DNA from 3 places in the Bradyrhizobium sp. SZCCHNRI1009 genome. Region 2 is predicted to be linked to each of the others. Evidence: riboswitches for the same ligand, from Rfam matches in the RefSeq annotation. Region 2 holds a riboswitch; each other region holds the start of a gene.
What was found. Region 2 has a riboswitch for S-adenosylmethionine ahead of QX010_RS27625 (GNAT family N-acetyltransferase). Riboswitches for the same ligand answer to the same signal wherever they lie in the genome.
Positions count from the first base shown of each region.

Region 1 (10,172 bases), on a different contig from region 2:
ACCGCGAGCCCCTTGGCGACGCAATGGTTGACGCCCTCGCGGGACAGCTCGATGCCGCGGCCGTCGATGCCGCGGCTTTCCAGCAGTTGCAGCAGATCGCCATCGCCGCAGCCGATGTCGAGCACCTTGGAGCCGCGCTCGACCATGCCGGCGACCAGCAGATGATCAGGCCGATAGGCCAGCACCTCGCCGCCAGTGAAGCCGTTCAGCGGCAGCACACCCTGCATGCTCATAGCTCAGTCTCCCTTCGCATGGGCAAGCCCGCGCGCCTTGCCGGCGGAATCGAGAAACGCGCTGGCGATCTCGAAGAACTCGGGGACATCGAGCAGGAACGCGTCGTGGCCCCGGTCGGTCTCGATCTCGGCGAACGACACCCGCGCGCTGGAGGCGTTGAGCGCATGCACCAGCGCGCGCGACTCCGCAGTCGGAAACAGCCAGTCGCTGGTGAACGACACCACGCAAAAACGGGTCTTGATGCCGCGAAACGCCGCCGCCAGCACGCCGTCATGGTCGCCGGCGATGTCGAAATAATCCATCGCCCGCGTCAGATAGAGATAGGAGTTGGCGTCGAAGCGCTCGACGAAGGACGATCCCTGGTAGCGCAGGTAGCTCTCGACCTGGAAATCGGCGTCGAAGGAGAACGTCGGCAGCTCGCGGTCCTGCATGCGGCGGCCGAACTTGCGATGCAAGGCGGCGTCGGAGAGGTAGGTGATGTGCGCAGCCATGCGCGCCACAGCCAGGCCGCGATGCGGATGCGTGCCCTTGTCGGCGTAACGGCCGTGATCCCAGTCGGGATCGGCCATCACGGCCTGGCGGCCAAGCTCGTGGAAGGCGATGTTCTGCGCCGAGTGGCGCGTCGCGCAGGCGATCGCGAGATTGGCGAACACGCGCTGCGGATAGGCCACCGTCCATTGCAGCGCCTGCATGCCGCCCATCGAGCCGCCCACCACGGCGAACAGCGTGTCGATGCCGAGATGGTCGATCAGCATCGCCTGCGCCCGCACCATGTCGGGGATGGTGATGATCGGGAAATCGAGCCCCCACACCTTGCCGGTGGCGGGGTTCAGCGAGGCCGGCCCGGTCGAGCCCATGCAGCCGCCGATCACGTTGGAGCAGATGATGAAATAGCGGCCGGGATCGAGCGGGCGGCCGGGGCCGACCAGCGTCTCCCACCAGCCGGGCTTGCCGGTGACGGGATGGCGGTTGGCGACGTGCTGGTCGCCGGTCAGCGCGTGGCAGACCAGCACCGCGTTCGACCGGTCGGCATTGAGCTCGCCGTAGGTCTGGTAGGCGATCTGGAACGGCGACAGGTCGACGCCGCAATCGAGCCTGAGCGGCTTGTCGGCGCCGAACTGCGCCACCGGCGAGCTCGGATGATCGACCTCGTGCGAGCGCTCGTCGGGCGCGACCGTGCGCAACGCGGATGTAGGCGTCGCAGATTTGGACGTCGCAGATTTGGACTTCGGCGTCAGACCTGTCATGTCTCTCACCCCAGCCATCCGGCCAGGGCTCCCGAACCACGTGACACATCAGGCCATGAAAAACCCGGCCTGAACTGGGGTTCGGCCGGGATCGATAACGTCCCCGGCCTGTTTAGCGAGTTTTTTAACGTGGCTGCAAGCCGGCCGGCTCAAATGACCACGGAACGGGCAGAAACTAGTCCCGCGGGCGCTATTCGTCAAGGCAAGCTGGGGTTGACCGTTGGTCGGGCGCTCTGCCGCAGGTCAGCCAAGCCTGGATGGCGCAAGGTAAACTTGCTGTTGCGCAGGTCCGCGGCATCGGAGAGAACGGCATCCGTTCCTTTGGCCGCAGGTTTTCCCGTGGCCTCGCGAAGAGTGACACGGACCATGTCGAACCCGCCGCCCGCCCCGCCCTCGCTCGCCGATCTGCGCAAGGAGATCGATGCCATCGATGAGCAGGTCCATCAGTTGCTGATGAACAGGGCCGACATCATCGACCGGCTGATCAAGGTCAAGAAGACCCAGGAGGTTGGCTCGGCGTTCAGGCCCGCGCGCGAGGCCGACATGATGCGCCGCCTGGTGCAGCGCCATCGCGGCATCCTGCCGCTCGACACCGTCGAGGGGATCTGGCGCGTGATCGTCTCGACCTTCACCTATGTGCAGGCGCCGTTCTCGGTTCATGCCGACGTGTCGGTCGGCGAATCCGCGATGCGCGATTCCGCCAGGTTCCATTTCGGATTCGTGGTGCCCTACGTGCCGCATTTCAGCGCGCAAGCCGCGGTCGAGGCTGTGGCGCGCTCGAAGGGCGATCTCGCGCTGGTGTCGACGACCTCCGGCCATACGCCGTGGTGGATCACGCTCGAGCCCGTGGGCGCGCCAAAGATCATCGCGCGGATGCCGTTCATCGAGCGCGCCGACCATCCCGCCGCGCTGCCGGTGTTCGCGGTGTCGCGCGTCGCCGACGATGCGCTGGTGCTCGAGGTCGAGACCTGGAGCATCCGCGTCTCCGGCTGGAATGCGCAGGTGTCGCGGGCGCTGTCGCCGCTCGCCGACGTCATCGCGGTGCCCGATACCGCCTTCGACGGCGCCGCACTGCTGGTATCGATCGAGTCGCCGTCGAACCTCGACAAGATCAGGGCTGCCCTGATCGCGGCGGGCGCCTCGGTACGCTCCGCCGCCCTCGTCGGCGGCCATGCGAAACGCTATACGGTTCCGAGCTGAGACGCCTCGCGCCAGTGATGATTTTCCGGAGTTGACGATGAACCGCCCCGTGCCGAACCCCGGCATCCTCGATATCGCGCCCTATACACCGGGCAAGAGTCCCCAGCCGGAGCCGGGCCGCAAGGTTTTCAAACTGTCGGCCAATGAGACCCCGTTCGGCCCCTCGCCGAGGGCGATCGAGGCATTCAAGAGTGCGGCCACTCACCTGGAAGATTATCCGGAAGGGACTTCACGGGTGCTGCGCCAGGCGATCGGCCGCGCCTACGGCCTCGATCCCGACCGCATCGTCTGCGGCGCCGGCTCCGACGAGATCCTCAATCTGCTGGCACACACCTTTCTCGGCCAAGGCGACGAGGCGATCTCCACCGCCCACGGCTTCCTGGTCTATCCGATCGCGACCATGGCCTGCGGCGCCAGGAACGTGGTTGCCGCGGAGACGGAATATCGCACCGACGTCGACGCCATCCTTGCCGCGGTGACGCCGCGCACCAAGCTGGTCTGGCTCGCCAACCCGAACAACCCGACCGGCACCTACATCCCGTTCGACGAGGTCAAGCGGCTGCGCGCCGGCCTGCCGTCGCAGGTCGTGCTGGTGCTCGACGCCGCCTATGCCGATTACGTTTCGCGCAACGACTACGAGTTCGGGCTCGAGCTGGTCGCCACGACCGAGAACACCGTCGTCACCCACACCTTTTCCAAGATCCACGGGCTCGCGGCGCTCCGCGTTGGCTGGATGTTCGGCCCGGCGCATATCGTCGATGCGATCAACCGCATCCGCGGGCCGTTCAACGTTTCCTCACCGGCGATGCTCGCGGCGGTCGCCGCGATCGAGGACACCGCGCATCAGCAGATGTCGAAGACGCACACGGAAACGTGGCGCAACTGGCTGACCGAGGAGATCGGCAAGCTTGGGCTGAAGGTGACGCCGAGTGTCACCAATTTCATCCTGATCCACTTCCCGACCGACAAGGGCAAGACCGCGGTCGAGGCCGACGAATTCCTGACCCGGCGCGGCCTCGTGCTGCGCGCGCTCGCCAACTACAAGCTGCCGAACGCGTTGCGCATGACGATCGGCACCGAGGAGGCCAATCGTCTGGTCGTGGAGGCTCTCAGCGAATTCATGAGGGCGACATGAGCGTCGCGGGGCGATTCGAACGCGTCGCGCTGATCGGCTTCGGCCTGATCGGCGGCTCGATCGCGCGCGCGGCGCGGCTGCAGGGCGTGGCCGGCGAGATCGTCACCACGGCGCGCTCGGAGAAGACGCGCGCGCGTGTCGCCGAGCTCGGCGTCGTCGACCGCGTCGTCGCGAGCAATGAAGAGGCGGTCAAGGACGCCGATCTCGTCATCCTCTGCATTCCCGTCGGCGCCTGCGGTCCGGTTGCGGCCGAGATCGCGCCGCATCTGAAGCCGGGCGCCGTCGTCTCCGACGTTGGCTCGGTGAAAGGCGCGATCGTGCGCGACATGGCGCCGCATCTTCCGGCGAACGTCCACTTCGTGCCGGCCCATCCCGTGGCCGGCACCGAGAATTCCGGGCCCGATTCCGGCTTCGCCGAGCTGTTCATCAACCGCTGGTGCATCCTGACGCCGCCCGACGGCGTCGATGCCGGCGCGATCGATCGTCTGCGTGCATTCTGGACGGCGCTCGGCGCCAAGGTCGAGATCATGACGCCGGACCATCACGACCGCGTGCTCGCGATCACCAGCCACCTACCGCATCTGATCGCCTACACCATCGTCGGCACCGCCGACGAGCTGGCGCAGGTGACCGAGTCCGAGGTGATCAAATTCTCCGCCGGCGGCTTCCGCGACTTCACCCGCATCGCCGCCTCCGATCCGACGATGTGGCGCGACATCTTCCTGAGCAACAAGGATGCCGTGCTCGACATGCTCGGCACCTTCACCGAGGACCTGTCGAAGCTGACGCGGGCGATCCGGCGCGGCGACGGCGAGGCGCTGTTCGATCACTTCACCCGCACGCGCGCGATCCGCCGCGGCATCGTCGATATCGGCCAGGATTCGGCGGCGCCGGATTTCGGCCGGCCGCTGCCGCAGTTGAAGAAGAGCTGAGGTCAGAACAGCGGCGGGACACGGGCGACCTTGAACGGACCGAGCACGACGACGCCGTCGGAGAACCGCAGCGGGAAGGTCCGCGCCTTGCGGCCTTCGAGGGTGGCCTCCTTGCCGAGCGCATTGATGCCAAGTGCGACGCCGACATTGGCGTTCTGCTTGACGACCTTGCCGAGGCCGGGAATGGCGCGGTCGAGCGCACCGAGCAGGTTGTTGACGTCCTGCGACTTCACACCGGGCGCCACGCGGTCGAGCGTTCCCTGCGGCACGCCGTTCTCGAGCATCTTGTCGAGGCCGAGCGCCGGGATGACCTTTTCGATCCCGGCGACCGTCATCTGCACCTCGCCATCGATGTTGCCGTTGGCGGTCAGGCTGAGCGTGCCCGAGGCAACGGCGAGCAACTCGCCCTGCTGGATGCGCGATTGGACGATCTCGACATGACCGCCGGCGGCCTGGATCTCGCGAAACCGCTCCGGCCAGGGTTTGGGCCGGAAGTCCTTCAGACCGGTGACGCGGGCCTGGATGTCGGCATTGAACGGTTCGGCCAGCAGCGGATGACCGCCCTGGATGCTGCCGTTTTCGATCTGCAGCGCAGTCTCCAGCACCGGATGATCCGACGGCGTGCCCTCGGCGAGACGGCCGTGCAATTCGGCATGATCGGCGCGCGCTGCGGGCACGGCGGTGTTGCCCTCGATGCGGTCGATGGTCGGTTGTTCGAACACGAGGTCGGCGCGCTGCGGCGGCCCCGGGAGGCCGCGGACGCTGGCCTCGCCGACGCGCCAGTTCACGGAGAACGACGCCGGTCCACGACCATCGGCAATCGTCGCGGGTCCCTTGAACTCCGCGATGATCCGCTTCGGGTCCCAAACCTGGGCGACGACGAGGATCTCGTCGAGCTTCGCATTCATCAAGGGCGTACCGGCCGCCTGCGAAAACAGCGCCACGCTTGGATCCGTGCAGCGGACCTCGAGCCGGAACGGGAAGCCCGCGACCGAGCGCTTCGCGCAGTCATAGACGCGTCCCGATTTTGCTTCGCGCGCACGCCAGGCGTCGGCCTGGACATCCACTTGCGAAGCGGCGAAGAACCAGAATGCGCTCCACGCAACAGCGGCGATCAGGAGCAGGACGGGAGCGATGAAAAGCCCCCAGCGAGAGCGCCTGCGCGGCGGTTGCGGCGAACGAGACATGCAGGACACCCTTTGGGCAGCAATTTTGGCAATTCGGCGATCACGGATTGTGTATCTAAATTAACAATTCGCGAGCACCGTACTTAGGCTTCCGCATTGATGTCCGCAATGACCCTCTCCGAACCCGACCTTCCCGATGGCGACCTCTGGGTGTTCGGCTATGGCTCGCTGATGTGGCGGCCCGGATTCGCCTTTCTCGAGCAGGTGCCGGCGCGGCTGATCGGCGAGCATCGCGCGCTCTGTGTGTATTCGTTCGTCCACCGCGGAACGCCGGAGAAGCCGGGCCTCGTCCTCGGTCTCGATCGCGGCGGCGCGTGTCGCGGCATTGCGTTTCGGGTCGCAGCAGACAAGCGCGACGAGACCATCGCCTACTTGCGGGCGCGTGAGCAGGTGACCTCGGTCTATCGCGAAGTGACGCGCTCGGTTTGGCTTGAAAACGAAGCGCGCGAGCGGGTGAGCGCATTGGTCTACGTGGTCGATCGCGGCCATGTGCAATATGCAGGCCGGCTGTCGCCGCAGGAGCAGTTGCGCCATGTGCGCCAGGGTCACGGCCAGTCCGGCGCCAATCGCGACTACGTGATCTCGACCGTGAAGGCGATCGAGGCGCAGGGCTTTCGCGACACGCAGTTGCATCGGCTGGCGACGATGCTGCACGATGACGGCCACTCGCTGCATCCTGCGCCAGGCAAGACATAGCCCTCAGGCCTTCACCGGTGCCGGCACCCGGCCAAACAACCGCGCCTGTTCCGCCTGCCCCGCGGCAACGAGCCGGCCGGTCGCCTCTTCGATCACGCTCTGAATCCGCGCCATGAACTCATCGCGCGGCAGGCCAGGCGGCAGCGGATCGAGAAACTCCACGACGAGCGTGCCCGGATAGCGCAGAAATGTGCGGCGTGGCCAAAACAGCCCCGAATTCAGGGCCACCGGCAGGCAGGGTACGCCGCAATCCGTGTAGATCAGGCCAACCCCGCCCTTGTAGTCCGGCGGTGCGCCCGCCGGACGCCGGGTGCCTTCCGGGAAGATCACAAACTGACGGCCGTGCTTCACCTCCTCCGCCGCCCGCCGCATCACCTGCTTCAACGCGCGGGCGCCGGAGCTGCGGTCGATCGCGATCATGTCCGCCTTGACGAGATACTGTCCGAACAAGGGAATCCGCAGCAGCTCGCGCTTGAGAACGAAGAACGGCGCATCGAAGAAATGCAGCAGCGAGATCGTCTCCCACATCGACTGATGCTTGGCGGCGACGATCAGCGGCCCCTTCGGGATCTTCTCGACGCCGCGATATTCGACGCGGATGTTGCAGACGACGCGCATCAACAAGATGTTGCTCTGCGCCCACCAGTTGGCGACGCGCAGCAGTGCCTTGCGGGGCATGGCCAGGGTCGGCAACGCGATCAGCGCCCAGAGCACGAAGTTCGGGTAGAACAGGATGTTGAACAGCAGCGAACGCAGGAAGATCGAGACCATCAGAAACCCAGTTCAATTGGCTTGCGCCGTCGTCGGTCGGCGCGACACCGAGCCGGTTGGCGGATCGACCTCGGGCACGAGATCGAGGCCGAGATCGGCCAGCCGCAGCCGCATCTCGGCGGCGACATATTTGGCGTATTCGGACAGCAGAAGTCGCACCGTCGGCGCGCTGGTCCACCACGGCTCGTCGCGCCATTTCTCGCCGACAACGGCATAGGGAATGAGATCCATGCTTGGCATCGCATGCGAGAGTTCGACGATGGCCCGCGGCATGTGATAGTTCGACGTCACCACGATCAGCGACTTGAAGCCGCGCTCGCTGGCCCATCGCCGCGTCTGCGCGGCGTTGCTGCGGGTGTTGATCGCCGAATAATCCAGATCGACGCAGCAGTTGATGAACGATCGCGCCTCGGGCAGCGACCGGGTGATGTCGCTGGCCTCGTTTGTCGGGTGCACGCCGGAGATCAGCAGCCGCCGGCCATAGCCTCCCGCCAGGAGTTCCACCGCGTCCGATACGCGTGACGAGCCGCCGGTCAGGACCACGATTCCGTCCGCCTTGCGCTCGGGCTGGATCTCGGCGCCCCGCAATTGCGAGAGGAAGCCGACGAAACCGACCGCCGCGACGAAGAAGCCGACCCCGAGCGTCGCCACGGCGCCCGCGACCGTCCGCCACACCGCCACGGTGAGCGGCAGCTTTCGCCTGCTATGGTCGGTCTCCGGCTCCATGCAACGCCTGGCTTGTCCTTGCCTGCCTGCGCGCGGCGCCATGCCGTCGCGCGATCCCGTCGTTCAAGTCCGGGAACGCAGGCAGGTTTCGCCGGCCTCCCGATCACGTTCGCTCGCCGCCGATCCTGGCGCGCGACCTCCGCCGTGTTCGTGACCCAGCTCACCCCGTCCTGCCTCATCCCGGCGCAGACGATTTTAGGCGGTTTTCGGGCCAAGTGAAATCCGCAACGAGACGGCTGGGGATAGAAGCCGCCATCAGTCGATGCTCGCCAGCGTCGTGAACAGGGTCCGGCGTGCGGCCCAGCCGGTCACCGCGGCGATCACCACGGCCTGCAGCGCGATCGCGACATAGCCGAGCGGGCGCAGCGAGAACGTCCCCAGCAACGCCGCGAACTGATCGCCGACGGGGGTGCCGGAGAACCAGTTGGCGATCGACTCCGAGAATCCGAATCCGAGCATCGCAAGGCCGCCGCCGATCACGCCCCCCTCCAGTCCGAGCTGCAGGAAGTGCCGCAGGAAGTGATTGGCGATGTAGCGGTCACCGGCGCCGACGAAGTGCAGCACCTCGACGATCGGCCGGTTCGCGGCCATCGCGCCGCGGGTCGCGAACGACACCGAGATGATGGTGGCCGCGATCACCAGCACGAGAATGCCGAAGCCTGCAAACAGGGTCGCGCCGGTCATCGAGCGCATCCGCTCGATCCAGGCGCGGTGGTCGTCCACGCTGGCGGTCGGCGCAACCTGGGTTACGCGGGTGCGCAGGGCGTTGAGATCGAAGCTGGTGCCGGGCTGGACGCGCGCAATGATCACGCGCGGCACCGGAAGCTCGTCGAACGACAGGCCGCTGCCGAGCCACGGCTCCAGCAGCTTGCTGGATTCCTCCTTGGTGAAGGGCCGGACCTCGACGATGCCCGACTGCCCCCGCATCGCGTCCGTCACCAGGGCAATGTCACGCTCGATGTCGCGGCCGGTCTTGGGACGGACCTGGACCGTGATCTCGCTCGCGACCTCCGACTGCCACTCGGCCGCGGACTCGCTGACCAGCAGCACGCCGCCGGTCGTGATCGAGGCCAGGAAGGTCATGATCGCGACCACGGCGACCAGCGCGCGGCCCGCGATCGAGGCGCGCGGCACGATCGGCGACACGATGCGGGCCTGCGCCGGCAGTTGCGGGCGGTCGTCGCCGAGATCGACCAGAAGGCCGCGATCGTCTACGCTACTCATAGATGTGCAATCGTCCCTGATGCAGCACCAGCCGGCGGGCCTCGTATTGGTCCATCAGCGTGATGTCATGGGTTGCGATGATCACCGCCGTGCCCGAGCGGTTCAGCTCGATGAATAGCCGCAGAAGGCGGCGACCCAGTGTCGGATCGACGTTGCCGGTCGGCTCGTCCGCGAGCAGCAGCTGCGGCCGCGAGATCACGGCGCGCGCGATCGCCGCGCGCTGCTTCTCACCGCCCGACAGGATCGGCGGCAGCGCATCCATGCGCTCGCCGAGACCGACCCATTTCAGGAGGTCGATGACCTCCTTGCGGTAGCTCGACTCGTCGCGGCCCATGACCCGAAACGGCAGCGCCACGTTCTCGTAGGTCGTCATGTGGTCGAGCAGCCGGAAATCCTGCAGCACGATGCCGATGCGCTTGCGCAGATCGGCGATCTCCTCCTTGCTGAGCAGCGAGATGTCGTAGCCGAACAGATTGACCAGGCCGCGGGTCGGCCGCAGCGACAGGAACAGCAGCTTCAGCAGCGAGGTCTTGCCGGCGCCCGACGGGCCGGTGAGAAACTGGAAGGAATGGGCCGGAACCTGGAAACTGAGGTCGCGGAGGATCTCCGGCCCCAGTCCATAGCGCAGCCCAACATTTTCGAACCGAACCAAAGCGTCAGCTCCGTTCGACCGCGTGCGCGGCAGACCCGCACGCTCCAAGCTCAGCGGTACGATGGCCCGATTGAGCGCCCGTTATGGTTTCCGGTTCGTTAACGGTCGCCGTGTACCATTGGCGCGATTGAGTTCCGAAGTTCGTCGACATGGCGGTCCTTGTAGCAC
Region 1 is NZ_JAUEUL010000045.1:920-11,091, forward strand. It holds gene metW (methionine biosynthesis protein MetW) at 1-233, opposite strand, end outside; gene QX010_RS32855 (homoserine O-acetyltransferase) at 237-1,490, opposite strand; SAM riboswitch at 1,573-1,652, opposite strand; gene QX010_RS32860 (chorismate mutase) at 1,848-2,681, shown strand; gene hisC (histidinol-phosphate transaminase) at 2,719-3,816, shown strand; gene QX010_RS32870 (prephenate/arogenate dehydrogenase family protein) at 3,813-4,748, shown strand; gene QX010_RS32875 (DUF2125 domain-containing protein) at 4,751-5,935, opposite strand; gene QX010_RS32880 (gamma-glutamylcyclotransferase) at 6,035-6,631, shown strand; gene QX010_RS32885 (lysophospholipid acyltransferase family protein) at 6,635-7,402, opposite strand; gene QX010_RS32890 (YdcF family protein) at 7,415-8,128, opposite strand; gene QX010_RS32895 (ABC transporter permease) at 8,384-9,352, opposite strand; gene ftsE (cell division ATP-binding protein FtsE) at 9,345-10,004, opposite strand.
Region 1: another riboswitch for S-adenosylmethionine. It lies ahead of QX010_RS32855 (homoserine O-acetyltransferase); the one in region 2 lies ahead of QX010_RS27625 (GNAT family N-acetyltransferase).

Region 2 (10,172 bases):
TGCAGGTTGGTCGCGACGATGGTGTCGAGGCTCTTCGGCTGCAGGGTCATGCGCACGGTCATCGCGTCGACCAGCATCTTGTCCCAGGTCACGTCGGGGAATTCCCGCGCCACCTCGGCGGCGATCTCGTCCCACATCACCATGCCGTGGCGCTGCGCATTCGACTTGGTGACGACGGTGAGGAACTTGCGCGGTCGCGACTGCGCCAGCTTGAACGCGTAGCGCATGATTCTGACGACGCCGACGCGGGTGAAGACCGCGACCTCGGTGCCGACCTCCTCCGGCAGGCCGCGATGCGCCCGGCCGCCCATGCCGGCATATTCGCCTTCGGAATTCTCGCGCACGATCACCCAGTCGAGATCGCCGACGCCGACATTGCGCAAGGGCGAGGCCACGCCGGGCAGGATCTTGGTCGGGCGCACATTGGCGTACTGATCGAAGCCCTGGCAGATCGGCAGCCGCAGGCCCCACAGCGTGATGTGATCGGGCACGTCGGGCGCGCCGACCGCGCCGAAATAGATCGCATCGAATTTCTTGAGCTCAGCGAGGCCGTCGGCCGGCATCATCACGCCGTGCTTCTTGTAGTAGTCCGAGCCCCAGTCGAAGGTCTTGACGTTGAAGCTGATGTCGCCCGCGCGCTTGGCGAGTGCCTCGAGCACGCGGACGCCTTCGGAGATGACCTCGGGGCCGATGCCGTCGGCGGGAATGGCGGCGATGGAATGGGTGCGCATTTGAGCTTTTCTTGACCTCTGTCCGGGCGTTTCACCCGGACAGCTTTTGCACGACATCCCGCGAACGACAAGCCGGCGCCGGGCTGTCTCGCCGCCCTACCCCAGCGGCGCCTCCGCGATGTCCAGCAGGGCGCCGAGGCCGTGGCGCAGGCTGCGCATCGGCTGCTGCTCCGAGGACAGGCCGAGGGCCAGCAGCGATCGCCCGGTCACCGCGTAGACGTGGCCAAACGGAAACGACTGCGGCTGTGCATCCGGCTGGTTGGTATCGATCAGCGCCAGCCAGTTGTGCCCCTCCGGAACGGAAGGCAATGTGAAGTTCACGACGTCGTAATGGGCGTTGTAGACCAGCAGCAGGGTCGCATCCGATCCGCGCCGCTTGACGCCGGTCTCCTGGGCGCGGCCGTCGAGCAGCATGCCGAAACAGCGCGCATGATCGTCCGTCCACTGCTCGGTCGTCATCTCCTCGCCGGAGGGATCGAGCCACGTCACATCCTTGACGTCGAGCTCCTCGTTGTGCGAGCCGACCAGGAAGCGGCTGCGATAGAGGATCGGGAAAGCCTTGCGCATCGCGATCAGCTTGCGCGTGAACTCGCGCAACGCCCTGCCCTGCGGCGAGATCCCCATCCAGTCGAGCCAGGTGGTCTCGTTGTCCTGCGCATAGGCGTTGTTGGTGCCGTTCTGGCTATGGCCGAACTCGTCGCCCGCCAGCAGCATCGGCGTGCCGTGCGACAGCAGCATCGTGGCGAGCAGATTGCGCTTCTGCCGCTCGCGCAACGCGGTGATCTCGGGGTCGTCGGTCGGCCCCTCGACGCCGCAATTCCAGGAATGGTTGTTGCTGTGGCCGTCGCGATTGTCCTCGCCATTCGCCTCGTTGTGCTTCTCGTTGTAGGAGACGAGGTCGTTGAGGTTGAAGCCGTCATGGGCGGTGATGAAGTTCACGCTCGCCCAGGGCCTCCGGCCGCGCTTGTTGAACAGGTCGCCCGAGCCCGAGATGCGCTTGGCGAAGTCGGCCAGTGTGCCGCCGTCGCCCTTCCAGAAGGCGCGCGCGGTGTCGCGGAACTTGTCGTTCCATTCGGCCCAACCCGGCGGAAACTGCCCGACCTGATAGCCGCCCGGGCCGATGTCCCAGGGCTCGGCAATCAGCTTGACGCTGGACAGCACCGGATCCTGCCGGCAGGCGTCGAGGAAGCTGCCGCCTTCGTCGAAGCCGTAGGGCTCGCGCGCCAGGATGGTGGCGAGATCGAAGCGGAAGCCGTCGACCCGCATCTCCGTCGCCCAATAGCGCAGCGAGTCCGCGACGAGCTGCAGCACGCGCTGGTGCGACAGGTTCACGGTGTTGCCGGTGCCGGTGTCGTTGATGTAGTAGCGCTTCTGGTCCGGCATCAGCCGGTAGTAGCTGGCATTGTCGATGCCCTTGAACGACAGGGTCGGCCCGAACTCGTTGCCTTCGGCGGTGTGGTTGTAGACCACGTCGAGGATGACCTCGATGCCGTTGGCGTGGAACTGGTTGACCATGGTCTTGAATTCGGTCGCGAGCGGCGTCTTCAGATAGCGCGGCTCCGGCGCGAAGAAGCCGATCGAGTTGTAGCCCCAGTAGTTGCGCAGGCCCTTGTCGACCAGATAGCTGTCGTCGATGAAGGCATGGATCGGCAACAGCTCGGCCGAGGTGATGCCCAGGGAGCGCAGATAGGCCGGGATGTCCTGGTGCGCGAGACCGGCGAAGGTGCCGCGATCGGCCTCGGGCACCAGCGGATGCAGCTTGGTAAAACCCTTGACGTGCATCTCGTAGAAGATCGTCCGCTCCCACGGAATTTCCGGCTTGCGCGAGGTGCCCCAGGTGAAGGCGGGATCGATGACGCGGCACTTCAGCATCAACGGCGCGCTGTCGCGGCCGTCGAACGACAGATCCTTGTCGGCATGATCGAGCTGATAGCCGAACAGCTCCGGACCCCAGCGCAGGTCGCCGACGAGCTGCTTGGCATAGGGATCGATCACGAGCTTGTTCGGATTGAAGCGGTGACCGACGTCGGGCTCGTAGGGCCCGTGCACGCGATAGCCATAGACGGTGCCGGGACGTGCCGTCGGCAGATAGCCGTGCCAGACCTCGTCGGTGTATTCGGGGAGCTCGATGCGCTCGAGCTCGGTCTCGCCGGTGTCGTCGAACAGGCACAGCTCGACCTTGGTCGCGTGCGCGGAAAAGATCGCAAAGTTGACGCCGAGGCCGTCCCAGGTCGCGCCCAGCGGAAACGGACGGCCTTCGCTGATCTTGGCCTTGCGCAGGCTGAACGCGGCCTGCATCAAAGCGTCACCGTGATCGGTGCGTTGGTCCATCCTTTGCCCCCTTCGTCCAATGCCCGGACCGATTGCCGGGCTTCTCGATGATCCGCGCCGCCGCTTGCTAGGTTGCCGCCGGCGTCTCGTCCGGCATGATCACTTCCGCCTTGGTCTCGGTCACCGTCACCGAGGCGATGACGGCTCCTTCCGGCGCCGAAGCCTTCGCGGCCCGCTGCTGCGCTACTTCCTTGGTGATGGCCGCGATGGAGTTGCCGATGCGCTCGACCATCTCGGCCAACTCGCCGGGCGACATCTTCAGCCGCTTGGTCACCACGCGGACCTGGGCCTGATCGGCCATGTCGAGCTTGTTGCGGGACGGCTGAATTTTCGGACGGCGCATGTGGGGGGTCTCCTGCATGCCAGCTAACCTTGGCTGCGGAAATTGGTTCCCGCGATGGGGCTCCCTCCCCTCCGGGTGTCGCCACGAAGACGTGCGTCACCGACCTCGCGGCGCCATGCGCCCGAGGGATGTCATCGATGTTGCCCCCTGATCAGGCAGAGGGCGCAGGGAATGCCGGGAGCTGGCCGCCCCCATGGCCCGCCTGCAGAAAAAAAGCAGGCGGCAGTCACCACAGGTTCAGCCGAGACATCCCGGCATTCCCCGCGCGATGGTTTTCACGCTTATACGCGATCTCCCCGGTGTCCGGCTTGTGAGCCACCGTCGCCCTCGGGATCATCGCCCGAGGACTTGGCGCCAGCGTCGGGGCGCCAGGACCACGCGACTTCGCGTCCGCAAGCTGCCGTTCGTCCACGCGAGCCTCCCCGCGCTGCGGCATCCTGCAGCCACCGCATCCCGCACCCAACGTTCCGTGACGATCGCGAAGCGCCCCTCTCGAGGAGCACGGGATGGCGATGGTCTAGCACGTTTTCTGGAAACGCGAAATAGAAATTTTCAGTCGGCGACGAGCGCCTTTTCGCACGCACGCGTTCGACGGGGTGGCCGGGGACTGCCCTTGCACCGGTCAGCCGAACGAAAGGCGGGAGCCCGCGACCGGAGTCGACCCGAGCACTCCGATTTGCGCAGTGCTTCAGGAAGGATCTGGATGCAGGACGTCAGCACCAATGCGCGCGACAAAGCCACGTCCGCTTTTGACCGATGCTGTCGAAAAAAGTCTTTGTCGCCGCGCGGGACTGCTTCTCCTGGTCTGGTTCGACGGCGAGGCCATTTATGGATCGAGTACCCGCTGCGCCGGCCGATCGCTGGCTGCGACGCTGACGCATAATTGCTCACACGCATACAACTCATACCCGCGCCGGCTCTGGCGGCTTGAGCAGCTTCAGCGCCATTGTCTTCAGGTTCTGCACGATGGCGGCGAGATGGAATTCGTCGCGGGCGCCGGACAGACCTCTCAGGCGCAACCGCTCGAACCCATGGTGGGTCTTCAAATGTGCGAACCGCATCTCGACCCGCTTGCGCTCGTCGCGTGATTTGAGGAACGCTTTCGTCGTCATTTTCCGGCGCGCGACATCTCGGGCGTCTTCGTGGAGATCGCGCGGGATCTGCCGGGCGGGCATGTTTGGGCAACACTGCGCCTTCAGAGGGCAGATGGAGCAATCGTGTTTGCTGGCGCGGAACCGTAGCATCATTCCATCGTGAACTTTGCCGGTGGTGCGAAGTACCTTCCCACTGGGACAGACATACACATTGGCGCGGCTATCCCATTTGAAGTCTGCACGCGAGAAGGTGCCGTCTTCGCGTTTACTTTTATCCCACACGGGGATATGCGGCGTGATCTGCTTCTCCTTGACGAGCCAACCGAGGAACTTGCCTGTGCCATAGGCTGTATCGGCGATCAGTCGCTTCGGCTTCAGATCGAAGCATCGCGCTGTGCGATCGATCATCGTCTTGGTCGCGACGACTTCGTCATAGGTTCGCGCTGGCGTTGCTTCCACGTCGACGATGACCGCATGTTCGACGTCGATCAGGTAATTTAGACCATAGCCGAACTGGACGCGCTTGTTGGCTTTTGCCGTCCACGCAGAAGACGGATCGGACGGCGAGATCACCTTCGGCGCCTTGCGTTCGCTGCGCCGGTGCCGCGGCGTCTCAGGATCATTGTCGGTGTCGTCGGCGCCATCCGCCGCCTCGGTGGGCTGCGCGGCAGCTTCGATCGAAGCAAGATACTCAGCAACGGCGCGCCGCTGACGTTGTGCGTCGGTCCAGTCGAGTTCAGCCGGCGGCTTGCCGTGGTAGCGACTGGCGTTGGCCTCCAGCACGCTGGCATCGACCGCGAAGCCTTCGCCCTTTACCAGCCCGGTCGCCATCGCCGACCAGACGACACGCTCGAAGATGTGGCGCAGCACGTCGCTCTCGCGAAAGCGGCCGAGCCGGTTGACCGAAAATGTCGAGTGATGCGGGAGAGCGTCATCGAGATCGAGCTGGCAGAACCAGCGGTAAGCGAGATGCAGTTCCACTTCCTGGCAAAGCCGGCGCTCTGAGCGGATGCCGTAGCAGTACCCCACGAGCAGCATCCGGATCATGAGTTCGGGATCAATCGACGGTCGCCCGATCTCGGAATAGTGCGGCTCAAGCTCCTTGTGTAGATCGGCGAGTGCCACGGCGACGAACGCATTCATCCGCCTGAGCAGATGGTTCTCGGGGATACGATCCTCCAAGCGAAACTCATAGAACAGGCTGCCCTGATCCCGCTTCCGCCGTCCCATCATCACCGTTCTCCGTCACCGAAGCTCGATCAGATGAAGGAATCAGTGTTCGCCGCGGCTCTCAAGCCTTTTTTCGACAGCATCGGCCCACAACGGACATGGAACGAACGGAACTCCCTTACGACCAAACTGTGTGACCGGCTGGTGAGAAATCGCTACTCATCCTTATTCAACGCGGCGATGAGGACGCCAACCTCTTCAACAGGTAAGGATCGTCACGCGCTATCAACTCTTCTGTCCTTGGGAGCTTTCCGAAAGCAAACCGTGCCTCCTCGATGCAAGAAAAATAACACAAGCATCTCCGTGCCATCTGAATGCTCGACCTCAACCATGTAGGATGCTAGCGATGGCGGAGTAACCACCCCATGTAAGGCTGGTCTGAGAGGCGATCTCGATTGTGCAACACGATCGAAAAGCAGACTTGATCATCTATTCCTTGTCGTCACATCGCCCTCGACCATCATTTCGTCAGCCATCTCTCGAAGTACAAATTGATCGGGTTGGAAACGTAAGGGCCATACGCTGGGCACGGAACGAACCCCTTCGCCCGATAGAGCCTCTGGGCATCGGGAAGAAATTCCGTGGTTTCCAGCCGCAGAACCGACAGCTTGGCGGTCAAGGCCGCTTCCACAACGCGCGTCAGGAGCCTGCTGCCTATTCCAGTTGTCCGAGCCTCGGTGACGACATACATGCGCTTCACCTCCCCGGTACCATCCGCGAACACCTGCAGCCCTGCACAGCCAACGGCTTGTCCGGCAATCCGCGCGATAAACATTTGCGTGTCGTCGTGCGCTAGCCGATCAATTGGAGAGCCGTGATTCCTCTCCACCCCGCAGACCTTGTTTAAGAAATCGTCCAGCGCGGTTACGAGATTAATCAGGTCCGGGGACCTTGCATCGGCCAGCTCAATTTCGATTCGATCGACAGTCATTCTCGTCCCCTTCTTCGAAGAGATGAGCGCATGACGCCGTGGTGGCTTGTCCCGTTTAGTTGCCGGACCGGCCACATCTTCTTCCGAAGGAAGAAAGCCACCTTGCTCGGGGAGCAGGTTGGCGCTGGGCGTCGGCCCAACTCTTGATGTTGGAGTTGACGATAGCGGGCACTATCGAGCTTGGCAAGTACGCCCCCAGTTCGAGGAACAACGCGTGGCCGCTCCTGGCTCATCTCGAACCTTTTGGTCGGCTCCGACGATGGCCGCTCCGTCGAAGATTGGGGTCTTGTCAGGCCGCAATCGGCGCCTACCGGGGAGGCCGACGGCGGCTCGGCTCAGGCGGGCGCTGTGCATAGGGGTTCGGCAGGCACATGGCCGAAAGGCCCGCGGCCCCCGCTCTGCACGCCTCCCACGACCTGTACTGGCACGCGATCGTGCTGGACCCGCCCCACTCCCATGTCTGGAGGCACACCGGATCATTGCCATCGAACCGCTGGGCCGCGGCTGGAGCGGTTGCAAGCACGATGATCGAAGTCATGAGGAGAAGCGCGCGCATCATCAGCCATCATGACATGAGGCTGACCAATCCGAAAGGGTCTGCCGGCGCGGCCACGTCCACGCGCGCTTGATCCGCAGGCGCGGCGGGTTTCGGTACCCGCGTCGTCAGGTGACCCTCTCTTGCTCCACGGAAAGCAGGCGATCGCAGCTAGCTTCGGCGGCTCATGAGTCAGAAATAGGAGCGCGGCTGCTGCCTGGTATGTTGGCCGAGGTAGCGTCTCACGGTCGAAAGATTTTTCGGTTCAGAAAGCTTCTCAAATACCTGATGCACCAATTCATCGTGATCGGAGGCAACAATTGCGACGGCGTCCCTCAGGTTTCTAAGCTGACGCCACGAAAGAGCAGGCTCCGCTGCTGCCACCAAAGCCCAAAATACAGGGCGCCATAACCCGGTGTCGAAGGGCTTCGACGCCTGAAATATGGAAAACAGCGCCTCTGAACGACTCCCCATGTTTTCAATGGCGCCAGAAGCAGCGACGTACTTTATGAGAAGTTCTTTGGCGGGCGGCCCGTTGCCGCGCTCAAGATATGCCCTGATCGGCCATGCCGAGACGGCTACACGATTGAAAATATCCTCCTGACAGTCGGCTGCCAGAATCGCCTCTTCAAGGAGGCGGCTATACCTTTCATCGGGCCAATGGCGTGCGACGTGAGATAACGCCTGACACCTGAACCAAGGTGCTTCTATCCCCCTTGCGACGCTTAGCGCTTCGTCAGGGCGAGCAGATGCGAGGCGGATCGCGAGGTCTCTTGCTTTGGTCGGGGTCAGGGTCTTGCTCACCCAAACCGACTACCATAACTCCCCGCAACGGCCAATTGGATGGAACGTCAGATTCTGGCCTAAAGGTGAACTATGCTGGTTCAAGGCTGACGCATGGTCTCAACCCAACGCCGTCGTCAGGACGTCCAGATCCGCAGAGCACCAACAGTCTCGAACTCGGCGAGCCTAAAGCTCTTTGTCACAGACAACGCTGCCGTAGGGTGGGCAAAGCGACGCCAAGGGCGGCGCGTGCCCACCATCGGTGGCGCTGGGTGTAGGCGGTGGGCACGGCGCGCGTGAAAGCTCGCCCGACAAGGCCGCATCCCGGCGCGCCTTTGCCCACCCTACGGCAGGTTGTTAGTTCAGCGTGCCATCAATCTTGACGCTGCTGGCAAAGCGGCGCGTGACCACCATCGCCACCGCTCGAAACGCGCGGTGGGCCCGATGCGACGCGGCGTTGCCGCGTACGCCTCTTTGCCCACCCTACAGCTCGGGTGACGGGATCATGACCGGCCCGGTGACCTTCGTCCGAACGGCCTAGACCGCAATCCCGCTCCACCTCACCCGAACAGATGCGCCAGCCAGAACGCGGCGCCGGCGGCGAGGCCGCCGACGAGGGCGGTCTGAAGCGCCGACTTGATCTTGTTGACGCCGGTGAAGTGGCCCTTGATGGCGCCGAAGATCAAGAGCGCGATGCCGGTGGCGATCACGGAGATGCGGAGCGCGGACGAGATGTCGGCTGCCAGCATGTAGGGGATCAGCGGGATCAAGCCGCCGATCACGTAGGAGCCGCCGATGGTCACCGCGCTGACCGGCGCGCGCTTCGGATCCGGGCGTTCGAGGCCGAGCTCGAAGCGCATCATGAAGTCGACCCAGCGCTTGCGATCGGACGCGATGGCGTCGACCACGGTGGTCAAGGCCTGGCCTTCGAGACCATAGCCGCGAAAGATCGCCGCGACCTCCTCGACCTCGCGACCGCGGAGCTTCTCGATCTCGTCGTGCTCCCGCTTCTCCTCGGCGGCGTAGTGCTCTGCGTCGGAGCGGGCGGCGAGATAGCCGCCGAGCCCCATCGCGATCGCGCCGGCGACGACCTCGGCGAGGCCGGCCGTGACGATCACGTCGGTCCTGGCGACCGCCGCCGAAAGACCGGCGGCGAGCGCGAACGGCACGGTGAGGCCGTCGGCCATGCCGATGACGACGTCGCGGACGACCTCCGACGCGGTGAAGTGCTTTTCGATGTGCGGCGTTGCCGGCATGGCGGCCTCCGATGGCGTGTTCGACGGAGACCTTCTAGCAGGCCCGGATGACAGGCGCGATCACCGCAGTCCCGGCACCATCCGCCGCAGGGTGCGATCGTGCAGCCAGTAATGGTGCAGCAAGGCGGCGCCGGCGTGCAGGCCGATCAGGATCATCAGGCCATTGGCCAGCGCCTCGTGCATCTCCTTCATGTCGTGGGCGAAGCCGCGGTCGCCGATCCAGGGTGAGGCGATCTCGAACAGGCCGAACACCGGCAAGCCGTAGCCGCGGGCAAACTGGGTGACGATGCCAAGCACCGGAATGGCGAACATGATGCCGTAGATCAGCAGATGCGTGATCTCGCCGACATGAACGGTCCACGCGCCGAATTTGGTCGCTTCAGGCACCGGCGGCGGATCGGCCAGGCGCCAGGCCAGGCGCGCCAGCGCGAAGCCGAGCATCGACAGCCCGAGCGAGACGTGCATGAACAGGCCCATGTCATGAGCGGGACGTGGCAGCACGTCGCCGAGATGGCCTGAAATCCACGCCGCCGGCACCAGCACGGCGACGATCCAGTGCAGTGCGATCGCGACGGAGCCATACGTCTTGGCGGAGTTTCGAATACGCATGATCAGCTTCCTTCGACCATTGGGCACCCCGCGCCGGCACGCCGGAGCACGGGGTGGCATGGCAGGAGGCAATAGCCGACCGGGGGCGTCGCGCCGCTGACGCGGGATGTCAGCCTGCTGTCAGAATGGACGGCGCCGGGGTGGCCTGGGACGTCGCGGGCTGCGGCCAGCGGAGTGCCGAGACGATGGCCGGCGCGATCGTGATCCTGGCGCCGCCGAGCTGGGAACGGCCGATCTGCAGCCGCCAGCCATAGGCTTCGAGCACGTCCTGCACGATCGCGAGCCCCAGCCCGCTGCCCGGCCCCTGCTCGTCGAGGCGGCCGCCGCGC
Region 2 is NZ_JAUEUL010000023.1:46,292-56,463, reverse strand. It holds gene QX010_RS27645 (tartrate dehydrogenase) at 1-731, opposite strand, end outside; gene glgX (glycogen debranching protein GlgX) at 828-3,062, opposite strand; gene QX010_RS27635 (DUF3606 domain-containing protein) at 3,130-3,405, opposite strand; gene QX010_RS27630 (IS1182 family transposase) at 4,308-5,732, opposite strand; gene QX010_RS27625 (GNAT family N-acetyltransferase) at 6,190-6,660, opposite strand; SAM-I-IV-variant riboswitch at 6,706-6,815, opposite strand; gene QX010_RS27620 (DUF3551 domain-containing protein) at 6,968-7,216, opposite strand; gene QX010_RS27615 (hypothetical protein) at 7,388-7,999, opposite strand; gene QX010_RS27610 (VIT1/CCC1 transporter family protein) at 8,539-9,234, opposite strand; gene QX010_RS27605 (cytochrome b) at 9,295-9,843, opposite strand; gene QX010_RS27600 (sensor histidine kinase) at 9,953-10,172, opposite strand, start outside.

Region 3 (10,172 bases), on a different contig from region 2:
GTCGACTGCAACGATCGGCGCCGGCGCCTCGTCTACGCCATCAGGAACGAACGCATCAGCCAGCACAGTGCGTCGTTTCAGATCATCGCGGAAGGCGAGGAGCGCTGCCGGGTGATCTGGACCACCGACGTGCTGCCGCACGAGATCGCGCCCTATATCGAGCAGCAGATGGAGCTCGGCGCGCGCGCGATGCAGGACACGTTGGGCAGGCTGCGCGGATAGCGGCTCAGCCGACACGCGCCGGGGGCGGCGCGTGCGCGTCAGGACCGCGTCCGGCCGCCAGCACGGCCGGGCGCAGCTCCAGCGCCGCGGCCGGCTTCGGCCCCCACCGCGTGAGCATGACGCTCGCGAGCGTCAGCACGCCGAGCAGCACCATCGAGGACGCCGCCAGCATGAAGAAGTCGCCCTCGGTCGCGGCATGGCTCAACAGATAAGAGCCACCTGCGGCGATGAACACGAGCCGCACCGTTTGCGCCAGCACCGGACCGATCACCCTGGCTGCGCCCTGCGAAGAGAAGTACATCGAGATCGCCAGGCCGATGAAGGCATACATCGGCGCGGCGACCTGCAGATAGTGCCGGCCGGCGCCGCGCGCGCTCTCGTCCTGGGTGAAGATGTCGACCCACAATTGTGGGACGATCGCGATCAGCGTCGACAGCGCGCCAACCGACGCGAACGACACCAGCCCCGCCGTCCAGGCGATGCGGCGGGCGCGCGCGATTCGCTGCGCGCCGATCGCCATGCCGACCATCGGCACCGAGGCCATGCCGACGGAGAAGGCGACCGTGGTCATCATAAATTCGAGCCGCGCGCCGATGCCGTAGCCGGCGAGCACCGCGGTGCCGAACGACGCCAGCATATGCGTGAAGATCGCGATCGACAGCACGGATTGCAGCGGCGAGAAGCAGGCGACGGCGCCGACCTTGAGAATGTCGGCGAACATCGCGCCGCTGATCCTGAGGCCGCGCAGCTTCGGCCGGACGCGCGCGCGCCCCGAAATTAGGTACCAGCCCATCACCGAGATGCTGACGCAGAACGCCAGCAGCGCGCCGGCGGCGACGCCGCGCATACCGAGCCCGAGGACCAGGCTGAGCGTGCCGCCCAGCACGATCTGCAGCATCGCCGAGCTCAGGATCATGAACGACGGCAGCTTCATGTTGCCGGTGCCGCGCAGGATGCCGGCCATCGAGTTCATCAGCCAGGGCAGGATCGCGCCGCCGAAGAAGATCTGCAGATAGGCCGTGGCATGGCTCAGCACCGCGCCGCGGCCGCCGAGCAACTCCAGCAAGGCCGGGCCGAACACCAGCATGCCGATCATGAAGGTCGCGCCGAACAGCAGCGCGATCAGCAGCGCATGCGAGGCGAGCGTCGAGGCGCGATCGGTGTCGCCGGCGCCGAGCGCGCGTGCGATCGCCGAGGCCACACCGCCGCCCATCGCGCCGCCGGACATCGTCATGGTCAGGATCACCAGCGGAAACACCAGCGCCATCGCCGCCAGCGCCTCGATGCCGAGCCGGCCGATATAGGAGGTCTCGGCAATGACGACGCAGGTGCCGGCCGTGTTGGCGATGATGTTCGGCCAGGCCAGCGACAGCAGGGTGCGCAGGATGGGTCCGTCGACGAGCTTATTCCGCATCGGCTTCTCGGGGGGCGGCAATGCACGCCCCTCGCCGACCGGATTGTCGGCCAGGCCGATCTCGGACATCTCAGCTCCCCGCTCGGCCGCGCAGGTCGCGGCCATCTTATCGTTCGATTGCTTTCGCTTTCCTAGCACGGCGCTGGCGCGCGCCCTGTGCGGCAGGCGCATTGGGGGTGCGCGGCAGACGCAGCCGGCTAGAAGCGGAAGTGCTTGGAAAGCTTCAGGCCCTGGGCCTGGTAGTTGGAGCCGATGCGGCTGCCATACATCGCGTTGGGACGCGCCAGCATCTTCTCGTAGACCAGGCGGCCGACGATCTGGCCGTGCTCGAGGATGAACGGCACCTCGCGCGAGCGCACCTCGAGCACCGCGCGCGAGCCCTGCCCGCCGGCGCCGGCATAGCCGAAACCGGGATCGAAGAAGCCGGCATAGTGGACGCGGAATTCGCCGACCAGCGGATCGAACGGCACCATCTCCGCGGCGTAGTCCGGCGGCACCTGCACGGCTTCCTTCGAGGCCAGGATGTAGAACTCGCCGGGATCGAGGATGAGGCTGCCGTCGGGCCGTGCCTTGATCGGCTCCCAGAACTCCTCGACCGGATAGCCGGCGCGGCGGTCGACGTCGACGACGCCGGTATGGCGCTTGGCGCGGTAGCCGACATAGCCGTTCGCATTGCTGCCTGAGAGGTCGACGGACAGAGCGACACCGCCGGCGAGATCCGCATCATCGCGATCCACCAGCCGCTCGGCCTGGTGCAGCGCGATCAATTCGTCCTCCGACAGGACCGCGTCGCGATAGCGGAAGCGAACCTGGGACAGGCGCGAGCCTTCGCGCAAAAGGACCGGAAACGTCTTCGGGCTGATCTCGGCATAGAGCGGACCGTGATAGCCGGCGCCGATCATGTCGAAGCGTCGCGTGCCGTCGGCGATCACGCGGGTGAAAACGTCGAGCCGGCCGGTCGAGCTCTTCGGATTGGCGGCCGCGACGATGTCCTTCGGCAGCGCCAGGCTCTCCAGCAGCGGCACGATGTAGACGCAGTTGGTCTCCAGAACCGCGCCGTCGGCGAGCGCGAACTCGTGCAGCTTCAATTCGTCGATGCGCTCGGCGACGGTCGATCCCGGCCCCGGCAGAAAGCTCGCGCGCACCCTGTAGGCGACGTCGCCGAGCCGCAGGTCCAAGCTCGCCGGCTGGATCTGGCTCTCGACGAAATCATATTCGGGAATGATCAAGCCGGCCTCCGCCATCGCTACGATCATGCGATCGGGGAGGATGCCGTGGGCGTCGGCGGGAAGCGAAAACGGCAAGGCCTGATCCTTTGCAGGCGCCGGAACGGCGGCTTGTGGAGCCAATATAGGGTCTTTTGACCGGTTATCCGATGGCCGGCTTGACGGAAAGGCCGGTTGCGACTATGAGCACCACTTATCCCGTGGTGATTTGAGCCGGCCGGCTTGCAGCCACGTTAAATAAGTCGCTAAACAGGCCGGGGACGAATGTGATCCCGGCCTTGAGGAGTTTTCCCAGGCCGGTTTTTTTGTGCCCATCGCGCCGAGCGCGGTGGTCACGATGGAGGTCACATGTCGAAGTCCCCCGCGAAGGCGCCGGTGTCGTTCGCCCAGTATCGTCCCGAAACCCGGCTGGTGCATTCCGGCACCTTGCGCTCCGAATTCGGCGAGACCGCCGAAGCGCTCTATCTGACGCAAGGTTTCGTCTACGCCACGGCCGAGGAGTGCGAGGCGCGCTTCAAGGGCGAGGATCCCGGCTTCATCTATTCGCGCTTCTCCAATCCGACCACGGCGATGTTCGAGCGCCGCATGATCGAGCTCGAGGGCGCCGAGGCCTGCCGCTCGGCCGCAACCGGCATGGCTGCGGTCACCACGGCGATCCTGGCCCCCCTGCGGGCCGGCGATCACGTCGTCGCGGCCAAGGCGCTGTTCGGCTCGTGCCGCTACGTGGTCGAGGATCTGCTGCCGCGCTACGGTATCGAGTCGACGCTGGTCGATGGGCTCGATCTCGACCAGTGGCAGAAGGCGGTCAGGCCGAATACCAAGAGCTTCTTCCTCGAGAGCCCGACCAATCCGACGCTCGACGTGATGGACATTCCCGCGATCGCCGAGATCGCGCACGCCCATGGCGCGCGGCTGATCGTCGACAACGTGTTCGCCACGCCGATCTGGCAGAGCCCGCTCGCGCTCGGCGCGGACGTCGTCGTCTACTCCGCGACCAAGCACATCGACGGCCAGGGCCGCTGCCTCGGCGGCGTGATCCTGTCGTCGGAAGCCTTCATCGCCGAGCACATCCACAACTTCATGCGCCAGACCGGCCCGTCGATCTCGCCGTTCAACGCCTGGGTCCTGCTCAAGGGCCTGGAGACGCTCGCGGTGCGCGTGCGCGCGCAGACTGAGACCGCCGGCAAGGTCGCCGATTTTCTCGCCGCGCATCCGAAGATCTCGCGGCTGATCTATCCCGGACGCGAGGACCATCCGCAGGCGGCGACGGTCAAGAAGCAGATGCGCGCCGGCTCGACCCTGGTCGGCTTCGAGGTGAAGGGCGGCAAGGCGGCGGCGTTCCGTACGCTCAACGGATTGAGGCTCGCACGCATCTCCAACAATCTCGGCGACGCCAAGACGCTGGTCACGCATCCCGCGACGACCACGCATCAGCGGCTGACGCCGGACGCGCGCGCCGAGCTCGGCATTAGCGAGGGCTTCATCCGCTTCTCCGCCGGGCTCGAGCATGCCGATGATCTGATCGAGGATCTCGATGCCGCCCTCAGGGCGGCGTAGCGAATGGCGAAGTGAGCGTCGCGAGTAGACCGATCTCATCCCTGCGCGCTACTCGTCATTCCTCATCCGCACATCACCATCCCGGGTTCGCTCGCGCGGCGAGCGCCCCGGGATGACGCCTGCGGCGTCACATCGGCCGATAGGTCGGCACCTCGGCCGGCGCGTTGATGCCGAGCTTGACCTGGCCAACCGAGCGGATGATGTCGTCGCCGAGCAGTTGCGCGAAGCAGGCATAACCCCAATCGCTCATGTGCAAGCCGTCCGAGATCACGAACTCGTTCATCGGGATCGCCTGCCGCTCGTGCCAGTCGCGCATCACCTCGAAGCGCGGGAAGATGCCGGCGTGATGCAGCTCGGCGATGCGGCCGAGCAGCTTGTTCATGCGACCCGCGCTCTCCTGCCGCTCGTTCACGCGCGGCGAATATTGCAGATCGACCAGCACGACATCGGAGGCTGCGGCCTGGATCTTGGCGACGCCGTCCTCGACCAGCCTGGCGGTCTCGGCCGGATCGAGATCGCGCAGCACGGCATTGGTGCCGACCTGCCAGATCACGAGATCCGGGTGACGGTCGATCACCGACGTCTCGATCCGCTTCATCATCTCCGGCGCATCCTCGCCGCCGACGCCGGCATTGATGACGCTGATGTCGACCATCGGATATTGCCGGCGCAGCTGCGCGGCGAGCCGATTCGGATAGGTGTAGTCCGGCGCGCTCGCGCCATAGCCCTGCGTCGACGACGAGCCGAAGGCGACGATCACGATCGGCAGGCCGGAGGCGAGCTTGTTGGCGACGTGCGGCAGCGAAATGAAATTCTTCTTCGCGACGCCCTTCGGCGCCAGGCACGGCACGCGGTTGAAGATGTCGGTGGCCGATTTGGCGACCTGCTTGACCTTGTCGATCGCCCGCTCGGTGATGCTGCGCGATTGCGGCGGCGTGGCCGCGACGCCCTGCCCGGCTGCAGCCGGCGGCTGTGCATCGGTCATGGCCGGCGCGGTCGTCGCCGCAGGCGGCGCGGTCGTGGCCGCCGGGCGCACCGCGGCGATCGGCCCGCGCACCTGATCGTTCGCCTGCGCCAATGTGACGTGTCCGATGCTAGGTCGCAGCTCGCTGATCAGCGGAGTCTTCGGACCGGAGCTCTCCACATCGGACAGCGCGGCGGGTGCAGCTTGCGCTGCGCTCTGCGCCCGTACCGTCTGCGGGCTCAGCGCGAGGGCGATGGCAATGACCGCAACGGCCGAAAGCTTCTCCCATGTCCCGGATACGCGGTGACACTCATTCGACGTCATGAACGACATAATCCTAGTTCTGCTGCGCCGGCCCGATATGCGCCGCGTCGATGATGAACTTCGACAGCGCCCGGCCGATGCAGTCATGAACCTGCCTGGCCAGCTCGACCCCGTGCGTCGGATTGAACAGGTCGAAATCGCCCTGCTCGTTCCACTGCCGCATGATGGCAAACCGATCGAACAGCGGAATGTCGCGGTGCTGCGCCACCACACGCATGTTGTCGACATAGGGCGGCACGGAGATCAATGTTTCCGTCCGCGGACTGTATTGCAGATTCATCAAGACGACGTCAGCTCCTGCTTTCTGCAGCGTCGCCACACCGTCGTCGACCGCCTGCCGGAACTCATCAGGATCGATCGACCGCATGGCGTCGACCGTGCCGGTCTGCCAGATGACCAAATTAGGCCTTTTTCCTTCCACCAGTTTAACGAGATTGCCCGCGACTTCCTCGGCCGTCTTCTTGGGCTGCAGCTCGATGCTGAGATTGACGGCGACCGCCGGCAGCTTGTCCTTCAGCGCAGCCTGCAGACGGGCGGGGTACGCATTGGCGTCGGAGGTGTTGACGATCGAGGACGAGCGGCTTCCGACGACGAGAATATCGAGTGTGCGGCCGTTCTTGACGGCGTCTGCAACCTTCGGGAGCGGGCTCTCGGTGGTCAGCAGGTAGGCCGGCACCTCACAGTTCTGCGGCGCGTCTTCCGCGCGCGCGGAGGCCGCCAGCGAAACAGCCAGCGCCGCGATACCAAACCTTAACCACGAGACGGACTTCATCAGCCCCCTCCCGCCAGATCGGCGTTGCTGCGCGCACCTTTTCGCGCGGCGCCCTTATCGGCCTCACGCTTGTACCACGAAATCAACGACGCCACCCCCCACATGATGAGGATGCCGCAAAGGCTGATCACCGCGTGCATCATGGCGCCGCCGGACACTTCGGCAAGGACGAAGTGGCCCGCAAACGCCAGAAATACGCCAAGACAGAAGATCTCGAGCGAGTGTTGCCCACAAACAATCAGCGGGCGCAGCCACGGCGACTTCAACAGCGGCCAATCCTTGCGCAGATAGTGCACGGTGAGTGCTGCGAGTGCGAGGAAATGCGCGAAGCGCAACACGTCAAGGTCGGTCTTGTCGATCGGATACATCCACTGCTCGATTCGGCGCGGCATCAGATGGCCGAGCTGCGGGATGTACCAGGTCAAGGTCACGCAGAACGCCGCGACCAGATAGGCGACGCAGAGCCCGAGCGTGATCGGCGAGTTGATGATGCGCGACATGCGATGAGCACCGCCGAGCGCGCACCACGCACCGAACACGAACAGGAGCTGCCAGGCGAACGGGTTGAACGCCCAGAAGCCGTTCGGATAGGCCGTCAGATAGAGATCGAGCTCCCAGGTGAGTGCGTAGAGAACGACCGAGAGCCCGAGCGTGACATCCGGACGCCAGCGCATCAGCCACAGGATCAGCGGCAGGAACAGCATCAGCACGATGTAGAGCGGCAGCACGTCCATGTTGACGGGGCGGAAGCGCAGGATCAGCGCCTGCACGATGGTCACGTCCGGCTGCTTGAGAAAATCCATGATCCCCATCTCTTCGGTGTAGAGCGGGTTCTCGAAGCTGGTCGCGACGTAGGAGATCTCGGCGAGGAAGATCGTGAACAGGAAGACATGGGCGACGTAGATCTGCCAGACGCGGCGCAGGATGCGCGCGGTGGCGACGATGAAGCCGGCATCCTGCATCGCCCGGCCATAGACGAATGCCGCCGTGTAGCCGGAGATGAAGATGAAGATCTCGGTGGCGTCGGAGAAGCCGTAGTTGCGGATCGTGAACCAGGTCAGCAGGTTCGGCGGCAGGTGGTCGATGAAGATCAGCCATAGCGCCAGCCCGCGAAACAGGTCGAGCCGCAGCTCGCGCTCGCCGACCGCCGGGAAGGTGATCGCCGGAGCAGCGGTGGTGGCGGGTGCAGCAGTGGCGGCCGGCGCGGCCGCGACGGCTGATGCTGATGCGACCACAGGTGCAGCCGCGCTCGCCGCGGCGGCGGTCTCCGCAGCCGGCGCGGGTGCGGCGCTGGCTGCGGGGGCGGACGGTCCGGCAAGGCGATCGGCAATCGACGTCATCAGGCACCGCGTCAAGGCTGCCAGCCTTCGAGGCCCGGCAGGGGAAATGTAGGGCTGCGCAGTTTTTGCGCAAGCGATGAAGGACTTATCAGCTGGGCCGTGCCCAGTTTTTCGACCTTGGCGGCCAGCTGGTGGGCGATCGCACGACGCAGGACAGGTCGATCGCCGCCAGGGTCTGCCGGCCGCGCCCGATCCGAGTCCAAGGAACGGACCGCGCGTACGGCCGACAGAGTGCGCGATTCTGGTGCCATAATGCGGAACTGTGTTGAAAGCACGATGGCGTCGCGATTGGTTCCGGCGCGGGTTTCCGCTACAATGCCACCATGTATCGCGCCGTGACTCGCCACATCGAAGTGACCGTCGAACCGAACTTCCTGCCTGAGAAGTCTTCGGTGGCCGATGGCCGCTGGTTCTGGTCCTATACCGTCGTCATCACCAACAGCGGGGAGGAGACGGTGCGGCTGCGCAGCCGCCACTGGATCATCACCGACGGGATCGGCCGGCAGCAGGAGGTGCGCGGCGAGGGCGTGGTCGGCGAGCAGCCGGTGCTCGCGCCAGGAGAGCGCTTCGAATACACCTCCGGCGTGCCGCTCACCACCGCGTCCGGCTTCATGGCCGGCTCCTACCAGATGGAGAGCGAGAGCGGCGAGCACTTCGACATCGCCGTGCCGGCGTTTTCGCTCGACAGCCCGGACGGCGGCAAGCGGGTGTTGAACTAGCCGAGCGTGCACTTGGTTCGGCTGATGACCGATCGTGCACCCGCATTTTTGTACTTGGCTTTCAACGTTCATCGCGTATCGGCCCGGCACACCCGCTGACTTCTGCTCAGCTGTCGTCCCGGGCAAGCGTCCGACAACGCGCCAGCGTTGGCGGATGCGCCGACCCGGGACCCATAACCACAGTGTGCAGTTTGGCGACGGCTGGAGCGACGATGCCGTTTCACCACAAGACCCTGTGGTTATGGTTCCCCGCGCGACGTGCGCAATTGCGCACTAGGCGGGGACGAAACCATTTCTGTCGCAGCGAGATTGCGTCACACCGCCCCTCTCTGACTGACGTCACAGCACTTCGCGTTCTCGCGACGCATCCCGCGCCCGAGCTTTGTCGATTCGTTCGCCCTCTCAAAGCAGAGGGCGCAGGGAAGGCCGGGCCTCGGCTGAGGCCCGTGGCCCGCCTGCGAAAAGAATGCAGGCGGCAGGTACCACAGGTTCAGCCGGAACGACCCGGCCCTCCCTGCGCGATCGGTTTTAACGGCTGCTTCGCGTTCTCCCTGGTGCGCCGTGCTTTCTGGCCACCATCCCCACGCGAAGCGAAAGCTCCGGCGTGAGTTGATATCAGCGTCGGGATATCAGGACCGCGCGACTTGACCGTGCGTGCATCGCCGTTCGTCCGCGCGGACTGATCCACGCTGCGGCAATACACGCCCATCGCATCCCACTGCCAACGGTTCGTGACGGTCGCGAAACGCCCCTCATGCGGCAGCAGAGACGCGCGGAAATGTGCCAGTGATTTGCCCGACGACACAAGTTGTTTGTTGCTGCGACAAAGGAGCGCGACGGGCAGTGCGGTCGGCACGATCCAGGATGAACTAATAGCGACGAAGCACCGGACCATAGGGCGGGCAAAAGGCACTTGGAGGCCCGACGATAGAGGCACAAGTGCACGGCGCCGTGCCCACCGCCCGCGACCACCGCTCGCGATCGTGGGAACGCGATCACGCTCGGAGGCGCCGTCGGGGCCACCGTGCCGCCAGCGCGACGCCCTTCGATCATCCCCGCATGCGCGCGATGCCTTCGGCCCAGGTCACGACCGGGGTGTAGCCGAGGTCGCTTCGCGCCTTGCTGATGTCGAGCGTGAAATCCTGGCCGATCATGCGCAGTGTCTGGCGCGTGATCGGCGGCTTGGAGCGCAGATGAAACATGCGCCAGACGGTCTCCATGACGGCCGCCATGCGCCAGGCGATGCCGAACGGTGCGGATCGTTGGATGGGGGGAACGTCCCGGGTGCCGAGCAGATCGGTGATCACCTGCTTGAGCGTGCCGGCCTGCCCGTCGGTGACATGGTAGGCCTGCCCGCCCCGGCCTTTTTCGGCCGCCAATAGCAGGCATGCGACGACATTGTCGACGTGGCTCGTGGACATGAGCTGTCCACCGCCGTCGGGCAGCGCGAAATGACCTGCCCTCGCGGTTTCGACCATGGCATCGAGCATCGGCATCCCCTCGCCCCAGATCAGCGGCGGCCGGACCACGATCGTGCGAAACGCAGCCGTGTTGGCCTGCCGCACCATCTGGTCGGCGTCCGCCTTGGTCGCGATGTAGGGCGCCCAGGACGGCCTTTGCAGCGTCGCATCCTC
Region 3 is NZ_JAUEUL010000014.1:77,227-87,398, forward strand. It holds gene QX010_RS22755 (SRPBCC family protein) at 1-222, shown strand, start outside; gene QX010_RS22760 (MATE family efflux transporter) at 227-1,705, opposite strand; gene QX010_RS22765 (2'-deoxycytidine 5'-triphosphate deaminase) at 1,834-2,940, opposite strand; SAM riboswitch at 3,053-3,132, shown strand; gene QX010_RS22770 (O-succinylhomoserine sulfhydrylase) at 3,211-4,419, shown strand; gene QX010_RS22775 (GDSL-type esterase/lipase family protein) at 4,547-5,707, opposite strand; gene QX010_RS22780 (SGNH/GDSL hydrolase family protein) at 5,721-6,479, opposite strand; gene QX010_RS22785 (OpgC domain-containing protein) at 6,479-7,819, opposite strand; gene apaG (Co2+/Mg2+ efflux protein ApaG) at 8,143-8,538, shown strand; gene QX010_RS22795 (NAD-dependent epimerase/dehydratase family protein) at 9,588-10,172, opposite strand, start outside.
Region 3: another riboswitch for S-adenosylmethionine. It lies ahead of QX010_RS22770 (O-succinylhomoserine sulfhydrylase); the one in region 2 lies ahead of QX010_RS27625 (GNAT family N-acetyltransferase).